One region of the Luedemannella flava genome, then DNA from elsewhere that is predicted to be linked to it. Evidence: predicted binding sites of a transcription regulator. Region 1 holds the regulator's gene; the other holds the start of a gene.

Region 1 (10,982 bases):
GCCGTCGGGCTTGGTGTTGCCGGCCGCCTTCTCCTCCGCGTAGACGCGGTCGACCGCCGCTTCGAGGGCCGCACGGTGGTCCTCGGTGAGGACGTTCCGGAGCAGCAGGAAACCCTGCTCGTGGAACTCCTTGCGGTCGACTTCGCTGATCGGCTCGTAGCCGGTGCGGCCGCCATAATCGAATGAAGCGGTCATTTCCTCCCCTTTGAGTGGGTAGGGCGGAACGGGGTGACCGGCCGATAGTAGCCGCGCTCATCTTTCGGCGGTCACCCGTGCAACTCAAGGAACGCTGAGGGGTCCGGCGACCGCTATGACGCGCGTCACGCCTGGTGAGACCCCGACTACGCTGCAGCGAAACCGGCAGGCGCCGGCTACGCCGGCGCGAAGACCTCGGCGACCACGCGCTCGCCCGCGCCGCCGCCCGACGCGTCCACGCGCTTCCAGCCGCCGCTGTCCGCGCGCCACTCGCGGGTGCCGAAGCGCACGACACTGACGCCCCGGTCGGCGGCGTGGGCCACCAGCCAGTGGGCGAGCTGCCAGCCGGACCTGTCCGAGGTGGCCGCGAGTTCGATCCCCGTGTCGGCGCCGCCGGCGACCGTGAGCAGCTTGCCCCAGTCCTTGCGCATGGCCGCACCGAGCTGCTCGGCGGCGGCCGGGCCGCGGCTGCCGGGCTGGCCGGTGACGCGGCACGTCACGGCCCCCTCCGCGTGGCCGGCGAGCGCGGCGGTGAGCACCTCCGCCTCGTCGGCCCACTTCTGGTACGCCTCGGGGTAGGCGCTGCGCTGCACCTTCTGGGCCGCCTCGGTGACCCGCATCTGCTGCCAGCCCTTGACCTTCAGCAGCGCGGAGTAGAACTTGCCGGCCGCGTACCGCGGATCCTGGATCTGCTTCTCGGTGCCCCAGCCCTGGCTGGTGCGCTGCTGGAACAGGCCGAGCGAGTCGCGGTCGCCGTGCGCGAGGTTGCGCAGCTCCGACTCCTGGAACGCGGTCGCCAGCGCGATGACGACGGCCCGGTCCGGGACGCCCCGACGCAGGCCGACGGCGGCGATGGTGGCGGCGTTGGCCATCTGCGCCGTGTCCAGCGAGACCGACCCGTCGCCGGAGCCCACCGTGCAGGGCCTGCCGAGCAGGATCCCGGGCAGGTCCGGGCTGACCCGGCGCAGCACGACGAACGCGCCCACGCCCGCGATGACGGCGAGGACGACCAGCACCCCCACCACCGACCGCAGTCGCATGCCTGACCCTCCGGTCGCCACCCTAGCCGGACGACGCCACCGGACCCAAGGTCGATCAGGACGCGCGCACGAAGAACGAGACCGCCCGCGCGTTCGCCCAGTTGCCGGCCGCGTCGACCGCGGTCGCGACGAGCAGGTGCTGCCCGTCCGGTACGGGCGCGTCCGGGACGCAGCGCCACGACTGGTCGAAGCCGACCGTGACCACGCACGCGAGCACCCGGTCGATGGTGACCCGCACGGTCACGCCCGGCTCGCCCGTACCGGAGATGACGGGCTGGCGGATGTTGGCGGTGGCCCCGGGGGCGGGATCGCGGACGGTGGGCGGCCAGGGGATCGAGGTGTCGACGCCGAACGTGACCGACCGGGCGGAGCTGACCGGGCCGGTGCCGTTGCGCACCGCCGCGTAGATGGTGTGCCGGCCGCCGCTGAACGGCGTGCCCGGCGTGCACCGCCACGTGCCGTCCGCGAGGACCGTGGCGCCGCACAGCACGCGGCCGTCCTCCGACACGAGCACCTCGCCGGACGGGGGCCCGGTGCCGGACACGGTCACGGTGGCGTTCGCGAGCGTCGTGTCCGGCCGGGGCAGGAGGATCACAGGGGGCGCGGGGGTGGCCGCCGCGCTCACCGTGAACGTCACCGGGGTGCCCGCCGTCGCGTTGCCCGCCGCGTCGTGGACGGTCGGTGTGACGGTGTGACCGCCGCCCGCCAGGGCGGCCTGCGCCTCGCACCGCCAGTCGCCGGCCTTGTCGACCCGGGCCCGGCACACCACCGTCGGGCCGTCGGTGACGGTCACCGTCGTGAACGGCGGACCGACGCCGATGATCGTCGGCTGTCGGGAGGCGACGACCGAGCCGCTGGCCGGGTTCGTGATGACCGGCGGCTGCGTCGTCTCCAGGACCGTCAGCGTGAAGTCGTCGATGTAGAACGGCTCCGGCCCGTTGCCCGTCTCCACCCGCACCTGGAACCGGTCGTAGCCGTACGGCGGCGTGTACGTGCCACGTAGGTGGGTCCACCTGGTCGGCCCGACGGCCACGTTGCTGGCGACCTGGACGCCCGCTTCCTGGGCGGTGCCGGACATCTGCCGGACGGTGATGTTGACGTTGGCCGGCACGCTCACCGTCCGTACCCAGACGGAGAACTGGTACCGCATGCCGATCCGCATGCTGTTGGTGATGTTGAGCGCCGGACCCTGGGCACCGGCGGACCGGCTGGACGCCAGCAGGCTCCGGCTGCCGGTGTGGGCCACCGCCGAGGTATTGGTGATGGTCGTCGGGCTCGCCATCGGGGCCCAGCTCTGGTGCGTGCCGTCCTCGAAGTCGGAGTACACGACGGCAGTGCCGGCCGCCGCGGGCGCAGCCCCGATGAGGCATCCAGTTGCCCCCGCGACGGTCGCCAGCGCCACGGCGGCCGCGCGTCTTCTGGCCCGGTGTGTCAAGTTGCTCACATTCGCCTAACGACCGTCACGTTCGGCGGTGATCACATCGGCGCGTCGGCCGTACGGGCTACGCCTCCCAGTACGGCTGGCGTTTCTCGGCGAAGGCAGCCAATCCCTCGCGTCCCTCCGGCCCGGCGAACGTACGCGCCGACAGCTCGGCGGCGGCGGCCAGCCGGGCGCGCATCGCCGTCGCCGACGGCCCCTCCCCGAGCACGACCCCCGGCCCGTCCCGGCAGATCCGCTTGGTCTCGGCCAGGGCGCCGGGCGCGCCGCGCACCACGGCCGCGCCCGCGGCCGCCACCGCCTCGTCCAACCCGTCGTCCGGCACCACGGCGGTGACCAGGCCCGCCGCTGCCGCGCGGGCGGCGGGCACCGGCTCGGCCGTCAGGTACAGCTCGGCGAGGCCGCGCGCGGTCAGCCGGGGCTGCACCACGGGCGAGATCGCGGCGGGCACCACGCCCAGGCGGACCTCGGTGAAGGCGAACGTCGCCGACGCCGCCGCGAACACGAGGTCGGCGGTCGCGAGCAGGCCCAGCCCGCCCGCCCGGGCCGGCCCGGCGACGCGGGCGACCAGCGGTTTCGGGCACTCCCACAGGTCGGCCAGCAGTTGGGCGAGGCGCACCACGGGCAGCGTCGTGCCGGCCGACACCGCCGCCGTCGTCTCGCGCAGGTCCGCGCCGGCGCAGAAGACCGGGCCGGCGTGCGAGAGCAGGATGACCCGCACCGCCGGGTCCCCGACCGCCGCCGTGAGCGCGGCCGACAGCTCGTCCATCAACCGGAACGACAGCGCGTTCCGGTTGGCCGTGCTGTTCAGGGTGAGGGTGGCCACACCCCGGTCCACGACGACATCAACCAAGGTCATGCCGCGACGCTACGGCACACTGGGAACCATGCCCAGCACGCTGCCCGACGGCGACCCCGCTCCGCCCGACGGGGCGCTGCCCGCGCCCGCCCTGACAGACGTCGGGGCCGACGGGTTCGGGATCTACGTGCACGTGCCGTTCTGCGCGTCCCGGTGCGGCTACTGCGACTTCAACACGTACACGGCCGCCGAGCTGGGCGGCGGCGCCAGCCAGGCGGAGTACGTGGACACGCTGGTCCGGGAGATCGAGCTCGCGGGCCGGGTCCTCGCCGGCGCGGCCCCGCCCGCCCGGACGATCTTCGTGGGCGGCGGCACGCCCACCCTGCTCCCGCCCGCCGACCTCGCCCGGATCGTGGAGACCATCGACAAGACGTTCGGCCTGGCCGCCGACGCGGAGATCACCACGGAGGCGAACCCCGAGTCGGTCGACCCGGCGTCGCTGCGGGCGCTCAGAAGCGCCGGCTTCACCCGGATCTCGCTCGGCATGCAGTCCGCCGCCGCGCACGTCCTGGCGGTCCTGGACCGTAGGCACACGCCCGGCCGGGCCGCGCGGGCCGCGCACGAGGCGCGCGACGCCGGCTTCGAGCACGTCAACCTCGACCTGATCTACGGGACGCCGGGGGAGCGGGCGGAGGACTTCGCCGCCTCCCTCGACAGCGCCGTCGCCGCCGGGGTCGACCACGTCTCGGCGTACTCCCTGATTGTGGAGGACGGCACGCGGCTCGCGGCGCGCGTGCGCCGGGGCGAGCTCCCCGCGCCCAGCGATGATGTGGCCGCGGACCGCTACCTGGCCGCGGACGCCGCGCTCGGCGGCGCCGGCCTGAGCTGGTACGAGGTGTCAAACTGGGCGCGCGACGAGGCGGCCCGCTGCCGGCACAACCTGATCTACTGGCGCGGCGGGGACTGGTGGGGGTTCGGGCCGGGCGCGCACAGCCACGTCGGCGGGGTGCGCTGGTGGAACGTGCGCCACCCGACGCGCTACGCGGCGGCGCTGGCCGACGGGGTCTCCCCGGCGGCGGGCCGGGAGACGCTGACCGCGGACGAGCGGCACCTGGAGGACGTCATGCTCCGCCTGCGGTTGGCTGAAGGGCTGCCGCTGGACCGGCTGACGCCGGCGGGGCTGGCCTCGGCCGAGCGGGCCGTCGCCGATGGCCTGCTGGAGCTCCAGCGGGACCGGGCCGTGCTCACGCTGCGCGGACGGCTGCTCGCCGACGCCGTGGTCCGCGACCTGCTGCCGTGACCGGGACGCCGTCGGCGCCCCGGTCACGTATGTGGCCTACTTCACCAGCGGAAGCGAGAACGGGTATTTGTAGAACTGGCCCTCGTTGGCCTTGAGGCCGGCCAGGACGCCGAAGATGATCCCCACGATCATCGCGGCGATCCAGATGATGAAACCGATGCCGATGCAGACGGTGATCCAGCCGATCACGGCCGCGATGGCGAGCGGGACCTGGAAGTTGAGGGCGGCCACCGCGTGCGCGCGCACGGTCGGCGACTCGTTGCCCTTCGCCAGCAGCGCGATGAGCGGCGCGATCCAGCCGCCACCGCCGGTGCCGATGAGGGCGCCGGCGGCGCCACCGAAGTGGGACACGAGGACCCACGTCTTCTCATCGTTGCTGGAGTAGCCGATGGGCGGCGGCCCGGCCGCGGGCGGCGGCGGGGGCGGGGGTGTGAGGGGAGGCTCAGTCATGGGGGTCACCGTAGGGCTATCACGATCGCTGCGCTAGTGTGCACGGCCCTTCGGGAGGGACCATTGGGCGACACCGTGAGTGCGTGTCACGCCACGCTGCGCGCGTCGCGGTCCGTGGCCAGGGCGACGTAGACTGGCACTCACCGTTTCGGAGTGCCAGCGCGCGCACAGTGAGGGGAGGATGACGGAATGTCCCTGGACGACCGGAAGCTCGAAGTGCTCCGCGCCATCGTCGAGGACTACGTCTCCACCCAGGAGCCGGTCGGCAGCCGCGCGCTCGTCGAGCGGCACAACCTGCGCGTCTCCCCGGCCACGGTGCGCAACGACATGGCCGTGCTGGAGGAGGAGGGCTACCTGCGCCAGCCGCACACCAGCGCCGGCCGGGTCCCCACCGACAAGGGCTACCGCCTCTTCGTCGACAAGCTCTCCCGGATCAAGCCGCTCACCCCGGCCGAGCGCCGGGCCATCGAGCGCTTCCTGGTCGGTGCCGTCGACCTCGATGACGTGGTGCACCGCACCGTGCGCCTGCTCGCCCAGTTGACCCGACAGGTCGCCATCGTGCAGTACCCGAGCCTGTCGCGCAGCAAGGTCCGGCACCTGGAGCTGATCTCGATCTCCACGACCCGGCTGATGGTCGTCATGATCACCGACACCGGCCGGGTCGAGCAGCGCCTGGTCGACGTGCCCGCCCCGCTCGGCGCCGACGACGTCGTCGAGCTGCGCGCCGCCATGAACGAGGCGCTCGTGGGCCGCTGGCTCACCGACACACCCACCGTCGTGCCGGGCCTGCACGACCAGGTCCGCCCCGAGTTGAGCGGCGCCATGGCGTCGCTGTCGACGGTGCTGCTGGAGACGCTCGTCGAGCGCGGCGAGGAGCGGGTGACCATCGCCGGCACCGCCAACCTGGCCCGGGCCAACATGCTCGACTTCGCCGGCTCGTTGCGGCCCGTGCTGGAGGCGCTGGAGGAGGAGGTCATCATCCTCAAGCTCTTCGGCCAGGTCCGGCAGACCAGCGCGCACGTGCGCATCGGCGACGAGAACGAATTCGAGGACCTGCGCACCACCTCGGTCGTCGCCACGGGCTACGGTCCGCGCGACACCATGGTGGGCGGGCTGGGTGTGCTGGGGCCCACCCGGATGGACTACCCGGGCACGATCGCCACGGTGCGGGCCGTCGCCCGTTACCTGGGTGACGTGCTCGAGGGCAGCTGACGACCGACGTACGAGACGATTGAGGACTTGGGACTCACGTGGCCAAGGATTACTACGGCATCCTCGGGGTGCAGCGGGGCGCGTCGCCGGACGAGCTCAAGCGCGCCTACCGCAAGCTCGCGCGGGAGTTCCACCCCGATGTGAACCCGGACCCGGCGGCGCACGAGAAGTTCAAGGAGATCAACGCCGCCTACGAGGTCCTCTCCGACCCGCGCAAGCGTGAGATCGTCGACCTGGGCGGCGACCCGCTCGCCCCGCAGGGCGGCGGCCCCGGCCCCGGCGGCGCGGGCCCGTTCGTCGGGTTCCAGGACATCATGGACGCGTTCTTCGGCGGCGGCGGCTCGCGCGGCCCGCGCCCCCGCACGCGCGCCGGCGCCGACGCGATCCTGCGCCTCGACCTCGACCTGCACGAGACCGCCTTCGGCGTGGACGCCCCGATCACCGTGGACACGGCGGTGCTCTGCACCACCTGCAGCGGCGCGGGCACGGCCGCCGGCACGCACCCGCAGACCTGCGAGACGTGCGCGGGCCGGGGCGAGATCCAGTCGGTGCAGAAGACGTTCCTCGGCCAGGTCGTCTCGGCGCGCCCGTGCCCGACCTGCCAGGGCTACGGCACGACCATCCCGCACCCGTGCCAGCAGTGCGCGGGGGACGGTCGGGTCCGCAGCCGCCGGTCGCTCACCGTCAAGATCCCGGCCGGGGTCGAGGACGGCATGCGCATCCGCCTGGCCAACCAGGGCGAGGTCGGCCCCGGCGGCGGCCCCGCCGGCGACCTCTACGTCGAGATCCACGAGCGGCCGCACGACGTCTTCTCCCGCAAGGGCGACGACCTGCACTGCCGCGTCACCCTCCCGATGACCGCCGCCGCGCTCGGCACCCGCCTGACGATCAAGACCCTCGACGGCGAGGAGACGGTCGACGTCAAGGCCGGCACCCAGCACGGCGCGTCACTGCGCCTGCGCGCCCGGGGCGTGCCCCACCTGCGCGGCACCGGTCGGGGCGACCTGCACGTCCACCTCGATGTGCGCACCCCCACGAAGCTCGACCCGGAGCAGGAGCGCCTCCTGCGCGAGCTGGCCGCGCTGCGCGGCGAGGAGATCGCCGAGGTCTCCCGTCAGAAGGGCGGCCTGTTCAGCTCCATCCGCGACGCGTTCAACGGGCACGCCTAGTGAGCGAGCGGGGCGAGTGAACCGGACAGCCCAGTGAGTCTGCCGCTCTTTCTGGTGGCGCAACTTCCTTCCGGTGATCTCTTCACATTGGATGGGCCGGAGGGGCATCACGCGTCCACGGTGCAGCGCCTGCGGGCGGGCGAGCAGCTGATCCTCGCCGACGGCCGGGGCGGCACGGCGTCCGCGGTGGTCACCGCCGTCGGGCGCGGCACCCTCAACCTGTCGATCACCACCCGGGGGTACGTCCCACCGCACGCGGTCGCCCTCGTCGTCGCGCAGGGCATCGCCAAGGGCGACCGGGGCGAGCTGGCCGTACAGGCCATGACCGAGGTCGGCGTGGACGAGGTCGTCCCGTGGGCGGCCGCCCGGTCGGTGGTCCGGTGGAAGGACGAGCGCGGGGAGAAGTCCCGCCAGCGCTGGGTGGACACCGCCCGGGAGGCCGCCAAGCAGGCCCGCCGCCCGTGGCTGCCGACCGTCGCGGGCGCGGCGGGCACGGCGGCGCTCGCCGGCCGCTTGCGCGACGCCGCGTTGGGGCTGGTGCTGCACGAGTCGGCGACCACCCCGCTGACGGCCGTGGACCTGCCGGCGTCCGGTGAGATCGTGCTGGTCGTGGGCCCCGAGGGTGGCATTGCCGACGAGGAGCTGGCCGCCTTCGACGCGGCCGGCGCGGTAGCGGTCCGGCTGGGCCCGGAGGTGCTGCGCACCTCGACGGCCGGCGTGGCCGCCCTGTCGGTGCTCAGCGCCCGCTTGGGGCGTTGGTAGATTCAGCGCCCGCTTGGGGCGCTGGTAGGTTCAGCGCAGGACGCGGCCCTCGGCGTCCGTGCCGCCGTTGGCGATGATGATGATGCCGTCGATGAAACCCCAGAGCGCGCCGAAGCCCAACGTGCAGATCGTGACCACGATCTGGAGTACGGCGATCTTGGTGTGGCCCGTATAGAACCGGCCGACGCCGAAGCCGCCCAGGAAGATCTGCAGCAGGCCGGCGACGAGCTTGGTCTTATCGGACAGCGGCTGCCCGGTGACCGGATCGACGCCGTAGGGCGCCATCGGGTCGGGCACGCCCGGCATTGGTGGATAGGCCATACCGCCAGCGTATGAGCCCGTTCCGCCCACGGTTGCGCGAACAGGCGGATTGGTCGCTGCCGGGCCTGCCTACCGGGACCGCCTAGGATGCGCCGTGTGAGCAACGACTGTCTGTTCTGTCGCATCGTGGCCGGCGAGATCCCCGCGACCGAGGTCCACTCGACGCCGACGACGCTGGCGTTCCGCGACATCAACCCCCAGGCGCCCAGCCATGTGGTGGTGATCCCGCGCGCGCACCACGCGAACGTCGGCGAGCTCGTCGCCGCCGATCCGGGCCTCGCCTCGGAGGTGCTGGCCGCGGCCGCCGCCGTGGCGGCCGCGGAGGGCGCGACGGACGGCTACCGCGTTGTGTTCAACACCGGCCCGTCCGCCGGGCAGACGGTCCACCACGTGCACGCACATGTGCTGTCGGGCCGTGACCTCACGTGGCCGCCGGGCTGACATCGTCGGACAGCGGCAGCCGGATGGTCACCGTGGTGCCCACGTTCTCCTCGGAGTCGATCGTGACGGTGCCGCCGTGGCGCTCGGCGACGGTCCGCACGATCGTCAGGCCCAGGCCGGTCCCGGAGATCGCGTGCCGGGCCGTGTTGCTGGCCCGGAAGAACCGGGTGAACAGGTTGTCGAGTTCGTCGCGCGGGATGCCGATGCCGGAGTCGCGCACGACCATCACCACGGTTGACCCCTCGGCCCGCCCGGTGACCGTGACCGTCCCTCCGGGAGGGGTGAACTTGACGGCGTTCGACAGCACGTTCATGAACATGCGGTCGAGGTAGTACCGGTCGCCGAGCAGCGGCAGCGGGCCGGCGACCTCATAGGTCATCGCGACGCTGGCCATGCGCGCGTTCGGTGCCAGCGTCTGGCAGGCGCCCTCCAGGACGGCGCCGACATCGATCGGCTCGAGTGTCATGGTCATCGTGGCCGACTCGATCCGCGACATCACGAGAAGGTCCTCGATGAGCATGCGCAGGCGCTCGACGTTGCGGTCGACGACGGTGAGCATCCTCGTCTGGGTCGGGTTCAGCGGTCCGGTGTCCTCCTCCAGCAGCACCTCGAGGTAGCCCGCCACGCTGGTCAGCGGGGTGCGCAGGTCGTGGGAGATGTTGGACAGGAACTCCGTCTTGGCCGCGTCCAGGTCCTGGAGGCGCTGGACCAGTTCCTGTTCGTGGGCGTACAGCCGTGCGTGGGTCAACGCCCGGCCGAGGTCGGCGGCGATCATGCGGACCACCTGGATCTCGAGTGGCGTCCAGGTGCCATGACCGAGCCGCTTGATGGCCATGAGGTGCCCGATCCGCTCGTCGCCCTCGCCGATGGCGGCGGTGACCGCCGGTCCGGCGCCGGCAGCCCGCAGGCTGTCCCGTTCCTGCCCGGTGAGCGAGCTGTCGGGCTCCGCCGACGCGTCCACGACGTAGAGCGGGTCTTCGTTGATCGGCCACTCTTTGGTCGCGTGAACCAGCGTGGTCGGGTCGCCCACCGCGTCGGGCGCGCTCCACGTCGCGGACGTCGCGATGACCTCCGCGGTCGCGGACGGTCGGATCAGCACGTGGTCGACGTTCAGCAGGTGGCCCAGGCCGCGGGTCGCGGCGCTGGTCGCCTCCGCGCCGGAGAGGTGCCCGCGCACCGCGACGGACACGTTGCGGGTCTCGGCCAGCAGCCGGCGTTCCATCGCCGACCGGTCGGCGGCCTCGTTCACGGCCTCCGCGACCGCGGCGATCTCCGCGGGCGCCTCCTCGGCGTCCACGTGCACGTCGACGTTCTCCCGGGCGAGTTCGTCGATGGCGTTGACCACCTGGCCGAGCGGGGTGGTGATGCGCCGGGTCGCCCGCCAGCCGATCAACGCGACGATGGCCACGGCGATGGCGGTCAGTACGGCCAGCCCGATCAGCGTGGCGCGGGCCAGCGCGTCGAGATCGGCAAGCGTGTTCGTCGCCGTTGTCGTCAGTCGACTGTCCAGGTTGGCGGTCGCGATCGCCACGTAGTCGAACCGCTCCAGGACCTCCTTGATCTCCTTGTCGGAGATGACGGCCGGGTCCTGGATGATGCACCGGTCGGCGAGCGACCACCACACCTCCGTCTGGTACGCCACCTCGGCGATGGCCGCGGCTTCCGCCCCGCCCGTCAGGCTGCGCAGCTCCGCGACTTGCTGGGGGTACGCGCGCTGGGCCTCCCAGTACACCTGCCGGTATTTCAGGTCCGACGTGAGCAGGTATCCGTCCAGCGCCAGCTGGCCGCTCGTGATCGCCCGCTTCATGTCGGCGTTCGCGGAGCGGGCCTGCATGACGGTGGCCATCCGCTCCCG
Region 2 (10,982 bases), on a different contig from region 1:
TGTTGACCTCGATGCGGTGCAGGCCGCCCTGGTCGAAGGCGTGGTCGACGGCGAGCGCCAGGGCGGTGGGGATGACGCCCCGGCCGGCGACGCGGGCGTCGACCCAGTAGCCCGCGTACGCGGAGCAGAAGGCCCGCCGGACGATGTTGCCGAGGGTGACCTGCCCGACGAGCCGCTCGACGTTGTCGGGCGTGTGCAGGCAGACCGCGAACGGCATGGCGTGGCCGAGCCGGGCGGCGCGCCGCAGCTCCTTGTGGACGAGCCGGAACGACGCCGGCGAGTTCAGCTCGGCCCACGTCCCGCCGGGCGGGGTGGGCTCCCAGGGCGCGAGCCACTCCTCGTTGGCCCGCCGCACCTGCGACCACGCGGGCGCGTCCGACCGGCGGTAGGGGCGCAGGGTGACACCCGACTGCGGGTCATGCAGCACCGCAGGCCAGCCGGGCGCACCAAGAAAACTCACAAACCTCACCGTCGGCGGTCGAGAAGCAGGACATCCACAGTAGACCCGGCCGGCGCCCCGCCGACCTTCTCACCCAGTACCAGCAGGCCGTTGGCGTCCGCCAGACCGGACAGCGTATACGGCCCGCCGGCGAGTGGCTGCACGGTGTAACCGCCACCCCGGCGTTCCTGCACCCGCGCGGGCCGGAACTCGCGCAGCCCGATGGGCGACGCGATCGTCTCCAGCAGGTGGGCGCGCACCGACGGCCGGAACACGGGCTCCGCCCCGGCGAGCACCTGGATCACGGGCCGGGCCAGCACCTCGAAGCCGATGAGCGCCGCGCCCGGGTCGCCCGGCAGGCAGACGACGGGCACCTGGTCGGCCTGCGAGCCGATCATCCCGAACCCGAGGGTCGAGCACGGGAACACGGACAGCTCCGTGAAGCGGACCGACCCGTCCCGGCCCAGGATCCGGCGCAGGATGTCGCCGGGCCCCGTGCCCGTACCCCCGGTGGTGATGATGAGGTCCGAGCGCAGGGTCTGGTCCTCCAGCAGGCCACGGAGGGCCTCGGGGTCGTCGTCGCAGATGCCGACCCGGTAGGCGTGCGCCCCCGCGTCCGCGGCGGCGGCCGCCACGGCGTGCGAGTTGACGTCCACGACCTGCCCGGGCTGGCTGAGCCGGCCGGCCTCGACGAGCTCGTCACCGGTGGCCAGGACCGTCACCCGGGGCGTGGGGCGCACCACGACGTGGCTGACCCCGGCCGCCGCGAGGACGGCGACCATGGGCGGCGTGACGTAGTCACCCGGGCGGGCGACGACCGCGCCGGCGGCGATCTCCTCGGCCGCGCGGCGCACGCCGTGCCCGCGCTTGGGCGCCTGGCGGATCTCGACGGACGCCATGCCCTCGTCGGTGAAGTCGAGGGGCACGACGACGTCCGTGGTGGCGGGCAGGGGCGCCCCGGCCGCCACGGCGAAGCAGGTGCCGGGCACCAGCCGCACCGGCCGCCAACTCGCCGCGGAGAGATCCCCCACGACGTTGAGGCGGACGGTGCGGCCGAGGGCCGCGGCGGCCAGGTCGTCATAGCGGGCGGCGTACCCGTCGATGGCGGCCTGGTCGTACGCGGGGAGCGCGCCGAGCGCCCGCACCTCCTCGGCCAGCACGTTCCCGAACGCCTGGGTGAGGTCCAGGTCGAGCGGGGGCAGTGCGCGCACACGGCGCAGCACGCCCGCCAGGTAGTCGGCGAGCGAGGTCAGCTGAGGGGTACGGGTCAGCGTGATCTCCGCAGTCATCCATTAACCGTCCGATTTAACAAACTCCACGAGCCATTCCTTGAACGCGGGTCCAAGGTCCTTGCGCTTGCAGGCGAGCTCGACGACCGCCTGCAGATAGCCCAACGGCATACCGGTGTCATAACGCACGCCCCGGTAAACGATTCCGTGAACCGGCGTGCCCTCGGCGAGCAGCAGCGCCATCGCGTCGGTGAGCTGGATCTCGCCGCCGGCGCCGGGCTTGGTCCGCTTGATGGCATCGAAGATCGTGGGCGGCAGCACGTACCGGCCGAGCACGGCGAAGTTGCTGGGCGCGGTGCCCTGCTTGGGCTTTTCCACCAGGCCGGTGACCCGGAAGACCTCGCCGGCGTCGGCGAACTCCGGCTCCGCGGCCGCGACGGACGCGATCCCGTACCGGTCCACTTCGTCGTCGGAGACCTCCAGGAACGCGAGCACGATGCCACCCGTCCGGGACTGCAGGTCGATCATCCCGGGCAGCAGCGGCTGTGCCTCGTCGACGAACTCGTCACCCAGGAGGACGACGAACGGTTCGTTGCCCACATGCGACTCGGCGTACCCGATCGCGTGACCGAGGCCGAGCGGCTCGCCCTGGCGGCAGGTGTAGATCTCGGCCAGCTCGCTGGGGCGCCGCACCGCGGCGAGGCGCTCCAGGTCGCCCTTGGCCTCCAGGCGCGATTCCAGGTACGGCTGGCGGTCGAAGTGGTCGACCATGCTGGTCTTGCCGCGCCCGGTGACGAGCAGGACGTCGCGGATGCCACCGGCGGTGGCCTCCTCCACGATGTACTGCAGCACGGGGCGGTCAACGACGGGCAGCAGTTCCTTCGGCACCGCCTTGGTGGCGGGCAGGAAGCGGGTGGCGAGGCCGGCGGCCGGAATGACCGCTTTGACGGCGCGCTGGGTGGTGGCGTGGTCCGGCATGCGCCGAGACTATCGGCCTTCCCGCATGCCGCCCCGACCTGACCCTCCCGACGCGCCGCCGACTGCCATCCTGAGCGGGTGACACCCGCCACTGCGACGAAGTCCGACTGGCGCCGCCGCCTGTTGGCGGCACGGCGCGCGCGGTCCCCGGCTGAGCGGGCCGCCGCCGACTCCGCGCTGGTCACAACCCTTATGGGTACGGTCTCAGAGCGCGCCGTCCGCACCGTCGCCGCGTATTCGCCACTCCTCACGGAGCCGGGCGGGCCCGCGTTGCTGCCGACGCTGGCGTCCGTTGCGCGCGAGATCCTGATCCCGGTGCTGCTCCCGGACCGCGACCTGGACTGGCAACGGTGGCCATCAATCGACACACCGCCGGCCCGGACCCCCGTCGGCAAAGCCGACCCGGCCGCCGGGCCCGGCGGGTCGGCCGTGCCCGGCGGGTCCGACCAGCTCGGCGGGTCCGACCTGGTCGGGAGTGCTGAGCTGCTCGGCGTGACGGCTGTCGGCGGGGCCGACCTGGTGGTCGTGCCGGCCGTGGCGGTCGACCTCGGCGGCGTCCGGCTGGGGCGGGGTGGCGGGTCGTATGACCGGGCGCTGGCCCGGGTCGGCCCGGGCACCCTGGTGGTGGCCCTGCTGTTCGACGGCGAGCTGGTCGAGTCGCTGCCGGCCGAGCCGCACGACCGGCGCGTCCACGCGGTCATCACCCCATCGGGTGGTCTTCGTCACGTCGGCTGAGCGCCCGACGTATTCCCGGGTGTTGATCGGAACACGAAAACTGGACACTTCGCCGGTCCATGCGCCATCCTTGGCACTCAAGGCGCCGGAGTGCCAAGTTGTTGATCACGGAGGCGGAGAAGTGCCCACCTACCAGTACGCCTGCACCGCGTGCGGCCACCAGCTCGAGGCTGTCCAGTCGTTCTCGGACGAGCCGCTGAGCGTATGCCCCTCGTGCGAGGGCAAGCTGCGCAAGCTCTTCAACTCGGTGGGCATCGTCTTCAAGGGCTCGGGCTTCTACCGCACCGACTCCCGCTCGGGCGCGAAGGACTCCGCCGGCAGCACGTCCCCCGCCCCGGCCCAGAAGTCGGAGTCCAAGTCCGACTCCGCCCCCAAGGACGCAAAGCCGGCGACCACCTCCACCCCGAGCACCCCGGCGGCATCCTCCTCCTCGTCGGCGACCCCCGCCAAGGCCTGACGCACCGCCACCACCCGCGACCGCCCCGCCGGACCCACCCGTCCCGGCCCGGCCTTCCTCGCAACCTCCACCACCTGTGCACATATAGCGAGGCAACCCATCGGGCGCCGCCGCCGAACGCGCACCGGTAACGAGCCCACGACGCCCACTGCCGCCATCTGTGCACAAATGGCGAGGCGAAGAGTGCCGGCCCCGCCACAAGCGCACATCTGGCGAGCTCACCATGCAGCGGACCCGCCACAAGCGCACATCTGGCGAGTCAGAACACCCTTACGCCCGCCAACTGTGAACATCTGGCGGGACGAGGACGGATCGGCCCGCCACAAGCGCACATCTGGCGAGCTGAAGACGGGGTAGACCCCAACCAAATGTGAACATTTGGCGGATACACGGCGCTCACCTCGCCAGATGTGCACATTTGGCGAGACGACATCGCCCACTTCCCCGCGGACGGCATCCTCGACGACCAATGACGGGCCTGCCCCCTCGGCCCGGCCGCCAAGGGCGACCCGGTGGTGCGATAAAGACGAGTTCTACCTCGCCAAACGCGACCCTTGGGCGATGTGAGCGCCCTCCAACCCGGCCGTTAGCGACCCGTTGGCTGCCGGACCGCACTCCCCCTCGCCAATGGCGCCCTTTGCCGAACAGGCAGACCGCGCCACCCGCCACCACCGCCACACGGCTAGGCTGTGACGCCAATGACACCCGTAACGCGCCTATAGTCCGGAAATGTGACAATCATCCGGGGCTTTAAGGAGTTCATCCTTCGAGGCAACGTGATCGACCTCGCGGTCGGGTTCGTCATGGGTGCCGCGTTCGGGAAGGTGGTCGACGCGTTCGTCGCCGCGTTCATCGCGCCGCTGGTCAAGGTCGTCACCGGCGGGCACGCGCTCAGCGGCACGTGGCGGGTCAACGACGTGATCTTCGACTGGGCGGCGTTCGTCAACGCGGTGATCACGTTCCTGCTCACGGCCGCCGCGGTCTACTTTTTCGTCGTCGTGCCGGTCAACAAGGTCAACAGGCGCGGGGACGGGAGGACGACGCAGCTCAGCGACGAGGCGAAGCTGCTGACCGAGATCCGCGACGAGCTGCGGACCCGTTAGTCCCAGTGCGGGGGGCGGTCCGCGAGGAGGCGGTCGTCGTTGTCGTACGAGCGCTCGCCCCAGCCCGCGTCCGTGTCGTCGCGGGTCGTCCGCGGCAACACCGGCGCGTCGTCGACGAAGGGCGCCTCGTCATCCAGGTCGACCACGCGGTCGTCATCAAGACCAGGTTGCACGGGTCGAGCGTAGCGCCGCCCGGGTTGCTGTTGAATGACGGGAGTGGGCCCAGCCGGTGACATTCTCGCACTGTTGATCAGGCGGTACGCGTTCCGCGAGATCGCGGCGGTGCTCGGCGCCGGGATCCTGGCCGGCAGCATCCCGAGCCACGAGGCGGCGCTGGCCCAGAAGCTGTGCGCGTACGGGCAGCGCCTCATGGATCTCGACGCCGAGGATCTCGCCGACCCGGACGTGGCCCACGGCGCGTCCCTCGACACGTCCCTGGTCGACCAGGCCCGCGAGACGGTCCCCGCGGACCTGATCAGGCGCGGCGCCGCGTGCCGCATGCCGCAGGTCCCGCGCGAGCAGCCGCGCGCCGCGCTGCGCTCGCTCGTGCCGGCGTACCAACTGGTCCTGGAGTCCGTCGAGATCCGGTGGCGGCGCCAGGAGATGGCGGCGATCCTGGCCGGGGTCCACCTCATGAGCCAGTACGCCTACCTGTTGGCCTGGGAGTCGGTGCTGGGGCACGCCGCCGACCCGGCGGAGCTGGCCCGCGACGAGGCGTTCGCGGGGCTGGACAGCCGGTTCGGGGCGTGGGACGTGACCGGGTGCCCGCACATCCGGCCGGAGAAGGCGGCCGCGAGCCGGGCGCTGCGGGTGGCCGACTCCACCGCGCTGAGCTGGCGCAACTACCTGAACCGGCAGCACTCGACGGTGGCCCGGGCGCTGGGCGCGTGCGCGGCACAGTGCATGAACCCGTGCACGGTGATCTCGACCCGCACCGAGGAGGACCGGGTCCGGCTGGGCGCGGCGTGCCGGGCGGCGTTCGCGTTCGCCGACTCGGCCCTGATCCGGCTGCGCCACGCGGCGCCGGTCGGGCACGGGTTCGGCGTGCCGTCCCGCGACGAGGTGGCCGAGACGTGGCGGCACAGCCGGGTGTCGATCTCCCGGCACGGACCGGTCGGCGAGCTGGTGCTCACCGAGGACGGCTTCCCGCTGCCCGGCCTGGTCACGCTGCTGTCGGGCATCGCCGGCCGGACGCTGCGCCCCGACACCCTGCTCGCGGACATGGCCGCCGAGATCGCCGCGCGTCTGCACACCTAGTCTGGACGGATGCCAGCCAAGGGGATGCTTCCGCTCGATGCCGCGCTCGCCGAGGTGCGGGCCGCGCTGCTCGACCGGGGCCGGCTGATCCGCGCGGTCGCGGCCGGTCGTCGCAAGGGCACAACCCCTTCCCTGGTACGCGCGCAACTGCGCCCCGTCGCGCTCAAGTCGGGCGACCGGTTGCAGGTCGTGACCGACGACGGGGCCCGCCCGCACACCCGCAACGTGGACTGGGAGGTCGAGGGGGGCGCGGCGGTGGACGCGCTGCTCGCGGAGCCGTTCGGCAACTGGCACGTGGAGACGGTCGACGAGACGCTGCAGCTGCGGGTCACCAAGAAGGGCGACGCCCAGCTGCACCGGGCGCCGACGGCGAGCGACCGCGCGGCCGCGCCGGCCGCCCACGACCGGGTCAGGGAGCACCTGCTGGACCCGGGCGACCCGCTGTTCGACGTGATCGGCGGGACGGCGGCGAAGCGCCGCCAGGTGGACGCCTTCCTGCGGGCGCTGGACGCGGTCCTCGGCGAGGACCCGGACCTGCCGCAGCCACTGCGCGTGGTCGACCTGGGCTGCGGCAACGCGTACCTGACGTTCGCGGGGTACCGGTACCTGACGAAGGTGCGCGGGTTGACGGCCGAGCTCGTGGGCGTCGACGTCCGCGAGGACCAGCGGGTGCGCAACACGGAGCTGGCCGCGCAGCTGGGCTGGTCGGAGTGGGTGCGGTTCGAGGCGGGCACGATCGCGGAGGCGCCGGTGGCCGGGGCGGACGTGGTGCTGGCCCTGCACGCCTGCGATACGGCCACGGACGAGGCGCTGGCCCGCGCGGTCGGCTGGCGGGCCCGCTACGTGCTGGCCGCCCCCTGCTGCCACCACGACCTGGCCACGCAGCTGCGCGGTGGGGGCGCGCCAGCGCCGTACTCGCAGGTGGTCAGGTTCGGCATTCTGCGTGAGCGGTTCGCGGACGTCCTCACCGACACCCTCCGGGCGCAGTTGCTGCGCCTGCAGGGTTACACCGTGGAGGTCGTCGAGTTCATCGACTCGCGGCACACGCCGCGCAACCTGCTGCTGCGCGCCCGGCGCACCGGCACGCCACCGACGGCCGCGCAACGCGCCGAGTACGCCCAACTGGTCGAGGAATGGGGCCTCAAGCCCCATCTCTCGACGTTGCTTGATCAGGTCGTGGCGCCGGCCAGCTCGTAGCCGGCCTCGTCGACGGCGTGCGCGACGGCGTCGAGCGGGATCGGCGCGTCGCTGTTGACCGTGACCTCGCCGGCCGCCAGCTCCACCTGGACGTCGCGGACGCCGGGCACCTTGGTCAGCTCCTCGGTCACCGCCTGGACGCAGTGCCCGCAGGTCATGCCGATCACGGTGTACTTGGTCTGGACGGACATGGTGCGTGTTCCCCTCTAGGACCGGACGAGGCGAGCGATCGCGTCGGTCGCCTCCTTGACCTTCGCGCTGGCGTCGCCGGTGCCGGCGGCCTCGACGACACAGTGGGCGATATGCCCCTCCAGCAGGCCGAGCGCGACGGCCTGCAGAGCGCGGGTGGCGGCGGAGATCTGCGTCAGGATGTCGATGCAGTACGCGTCCTCGTCGACCATCCGGTGGACGCCCCGCACCTGGCCCTCGATGCGACGCAGCCGGCCGAGGACGGCCTGCTTCTCGGGGCCGTACCAGTACTCCTGGTGGTCCGTCTCGCCGTGGGGGTGGCTGGGTTCCATGAACTCAGCATACCCCGGGGGAGTATTTGGGCGCGCCGTTGTTGCGCGCTTGGGGTGATTAGCGTTAAATGTCCGCCGTGGAAGGCTCCCATACCGGTTCATTCGGATCTCGTTGGGCGAAGCTGGCCACGGCGGTGGTCACACTGGTCATCGCCACCCCGACGGCCGGGCACGCGGACCCGCCAGGCGACGTGGAGCGTCAGCTCAACGCCGCCAGTGAGCGGCTGGAGAAGGTGGTCGAACGCTTCAACGCCAACCGCGCCGACCTCGCCCGGACCCGGGCCCGGATGCGCGCCGTCACCCGCCAGCTGCGCCCCCTCGACAAGCGGCTGGACGCCGCCCAGAGCCGGGTCAGCCACATCGCGGTCACCGCGTTCAAGGACGGCGGCCTGGTGATGGCCACCGCGCTGCTCACGGCCACCTCGCCGGACGTGTTCGTGGACCGCCTGATGGTGCTCGACCACATGGCCCGCACCAAGCACCGCGCCCTGCGCCGACTCGGCAGCCTCGACCGGGGGCTGCGGGCCCGCCAGCACGACCTCGCCAAGCTTGCGCACCGGCTGGCGGCCCAGCACCGCACCCTCGCCGCCGACCGGGCCGAGGTGCTCTCCGAGATCACCAGGCTGGAGGAGTTGCGGGCCCGGCACGCCAGGCGTGCCGGCACCGGCTGGGGGGCGCCGGTCGCGACGCTGGGCAACGACCCGGACAGCGTCCAGGAGCGGGCGCTGACCGGCCCGCGCGGGCGCTCGGTGGTCACCTACGCGCTCGACCAGCGCGGCAAGTCGTACTACTTCGGCGCCGCGGGACCCGACGCGTTCGACTGCTCCGGCCTGGCCATGGCCGCGTGGCGGCGGGCCGGCGTCTACCTGCCGCACAACGCGTACCGGATGTGGGGGTCCGTGCCGCACCTGCCGCGCGCCGACCTGCGCCCCGGCGACCTGGTCTTCTACTACAGCGACATCCACCACGTCGCCGTCTACATCGGCGGCGACCGGGTGGTGCACGCGCCCGGCTGGGGCCAGCCGGTCACGATCTCGCCGATGCACCACGCCCCGGTCTACGGCTACGGCCGCCCGGGTTAGGTCGCGGCGCCGGATGGCGACCTGACGTCCTCACCACACAACGGCTCCGGCGTCAGGTCGCGGTGCTGGACGGCGACCTGACGTCCTCACCACACAACGGCTCCGGCGTCAGGTCGCGGTGCTGGACGGCGACCTGACGTCCTCACCACACAACGGCTCCGGCGTCAGGTCGCGGAGAACCCGCCGTCGAGCATCAGGTGCTGGCCCGTGAGGTAGCCGCTCGCCGGCCCCGCGAGGAACACGGCCAGCCCCGCGAAGTCGTCCGGCTCGCCGTTGCGGCCGATCATCGTCCGGGCCGCGAAGGAGGCCGCCCGGGCCGGGTCGCTGAACAGCCGGTCGTTCATCGGCGTGTGGACCACGCCCGGGGAGACGGCGTTGCAGCACACCCCGTGCCGCGACCATGCCTCGGCCTGCGAGCGGGTCAGCGACACCAGCCCGCCCTTCGTCGCCCCGTAGCCGCCGCTGTCGGCGTAGGCGCGCACCGCCTGCTGCGACGAGAGGTTGATGATCCGGCCCCAGCCGCGCTCGGCCATCCGGGGCCCGAACCGCTGCCCGAGCAGGAACGGCGCGGTGAGGTTCACCGCGAACAGCGTGTCCCACTCCGGTGGGGTCAGGGACGCGAGCGGGGGTCGGATGTTGACGCCCGCGCTGTTGACCAGGATGTCGGGCTCGCCGAAGAACGCGCACGCGCGCTCCGCCGCGTCCGCGAGCGCCGCGCGGTCGGCCAGATCGGCGCTCACCCAGTCCGCGGCGGCGCCCACGCCGCGCACCTCGGCGGCCGTCTCGACCAGGGTCTTCTCGGCCCGGCCCAGGATCACCACACGCGCGCCGGCGCGACCCAGGGCCAGGGCGATGGCCCGGCCGATCCCCGAGTTGCCGCCCGTCACGAGGGCCACCCGCCCGGCCAGCCCGAACTGTTCCGTCACCCACGAAGTCACGGGGCCATCATGCGCCCTCGGATCGAGAGGTAAGCGCTTTCCTATGCTAGGGTGCGCCTCATGTCACAGGAAGCCTTCCCGTCGGGTCCCCCCTCGCCCGACGACCTGCGCCTGATCAGCGACCAGTTGGCGGCTACCCGGCTGCTACCCGTCGTCGTCATATCCAGGGCCGCGGACGCCCGCCCGCTCGCCGACGCCCTCGCCGAGGGCGGCCTGCGCACCGCCGAGGTGACCATGCGGACGCCGGCGGCGATCGACGCCATCCGCGCGCTCGCCGAGGTGCCGGACCTGCTGGTCGGCGCCGGCACGGTGCTGACCAGGGCGCACGTCGAGCAGGCCGTCGACGCGGGCGCGGCGTTCATCGTCAGCCCCGGGTTCAGCCCCGAGGTGGTCACCCACTGCGCGGCGCTGGGTGTGCCCGTCTTCCCGGGCGTGGCCAGCCCGTCCGAGATCATGCAGGCGTTCGACCACGGCCTGCGTACCCTCAAGTTCTTCCCGGCCGAGCAGCTCGGCGGCGCACCGATGGTCAAGGCCCTCGCCGCGCCGTTCGCGGACGCCAGGTTCATCCCCACCGGCGGCGTCACCGCCGCGTCGCTGCCCGGCTACCTGGCCCTGCCGTCCGTGCTCGCGGTCGGCGGCAGCTGGATGGTCGCGCCGAAGCTGCTCGACGCCGGCGACTGGAAAGAGGTCACCCGCCTGACCGCCGAGGCGGTCGCGCTCGCGAAGGAGTCCACGAATGCCGCTGCCTGAACCTCGTCCGGCCGAGGAGTGCCGCTACGACCTGGTGTCGCTGGGTGAGGTCATGCTGCGCCTCGACCCGGGCGAGGGCCGCGTGCGCACCGCCCGCACCTTCCGCGCCTGGGAGGGCGGCGGGGAGTACAACGTGGCCCGCGGCCTGCGCCGCTGCTTCGGCAAGCGCACCGCGATCGTGACCGCGTTCGTCGACAACGAGGTCGGCCGGCTGCTGGAGGACCTCGTCCTCGCCGGCGGCGTGGACACGGGCTTCGTCCGGTGGATGAAGGACGACGGCATCGGCCGGTCCGTCC

What was found. Region 1 encodes HrcA, which represses chaperone genes, less so after heat shock. Its sites were predicted from a motif close to GGTTNGCACNCTCNNNNNGAGNGTGCNAACC; they were not measured.
Region 2: ABD211_RS08485 (FmdB family zinc ribbon protein) is a predicted target of HrcA. The motif match lies at 3,450-3,480, and genes of this name have one in related genera.

Annotation. Positions count from the first base shown of each region.
Region 1 covers NZ_BAAALT010000041.1:23,232-34,213, reverse strand. The annotation lists gene ABD211_RS08880 (phytanoyl-CoA dioxygenase family protein) at 1-195, opposite strand, end outside; gene ABD211_RS08875 (hypothetical protein) at 372-1,235, opposite strand; gene ABD211_RS08870 (Ig-like domain-containing protein) at 1,291-2,679, opposite strand; gene ABD211_RS08865 (enoyl-CoA hydratase-related protein) at 2,738-3,532, opposite strand; gene hemW (radical SAM family heme chaperone HemW) at 3,561-4,772, shown strand; gene ABD211_RS08855 (DUF4870 domain-containing protein) at 4,809-5,222, opposite strand; gene hrcA (heat-inducible transcriptional repressor HrcA) at 5,412-6,434, shown strand; gene dnaJ (molecular chaperone DnaJ) at 6,473-7,603, shown strand; gene ABD211_RS08840 (16S rRNA (uracil(1498)-N(3))-methyltransferase) at 7,637-8,365, shown strand; gene ABD211_RS08835 (TM2 domain-containing protein) at 8,396-8,686, opposite strand; gene ABD211_RS08830 (HIT domain-containing protein) at 8,783-9,127, shown strand; gene ABD211_RS08825 (ATP-binding protein) at 9,108-10,982, opposite strand, start outside.
Region 2 covers NZ_BAAALT010000039.1:69,848-80,829, reverse strand. The annotation lists gene ABD211_RS08505 (GNAT family N-acetyltransferase) at 1-460, opposite strand, end outside; gene ABD211_RS08500 (molybdopterin molybdotransferase MoeA) at 466-1,728, opposite strand; gene ABD211_RS08495 (UTP--glucose-1-phosphate uridylyltransferase) at 1,732-2,646, opposite strand; gene ABD211_RS08490 (5-formyltetrahydrofolate cyclo-ligase) at 2,725-3,381, shown strand; gene ABD211_RS08485 (FmdB family zinc ribbon protein) at 3,503-3,838, shown strand; gene mscL (large conductance mechanosensitive channel protein MscL) at 4,570-4,941, shown strand; gene ABD211_RS08475 (hypothetical protein) at 4,938-5,114, opposite strand; gene ABD211_RS08470 (hypothetical protein) at 5,188-6,198, shown strand; gene ABD211_RS08465 (class I SAM-dependent methyltransferase) at 6,208-7,395, shown strand; gene ABD211_RS08460 (heavy-metal-associated domain-containing protein) at 7,368-7,586, opposite strand; gene ABD211_RS08455 (metal-sensitive transcriptional regulator) at 7,602-7,916, opposite strand; gene ABD211_RS08450 (C40 family peptidase) at 8,051-8,998, shown strand; gene ABD211_RS08445 (SDR family NAD(P)-dependent oxidoreductase) at 9,163-9,936, opposite strand; gene ABD211_RS08440 (bifunctional 4-hydroxy-2-oxoglutarate aldolase/2-dehydro-3-deoxy-phosphogluconate aldolase) at 9,997-10,686, shown strand; gene ABD211_RS08435 (PfkB family carbohydrate kinase) at 10,673-10,982, shown strand, end outside.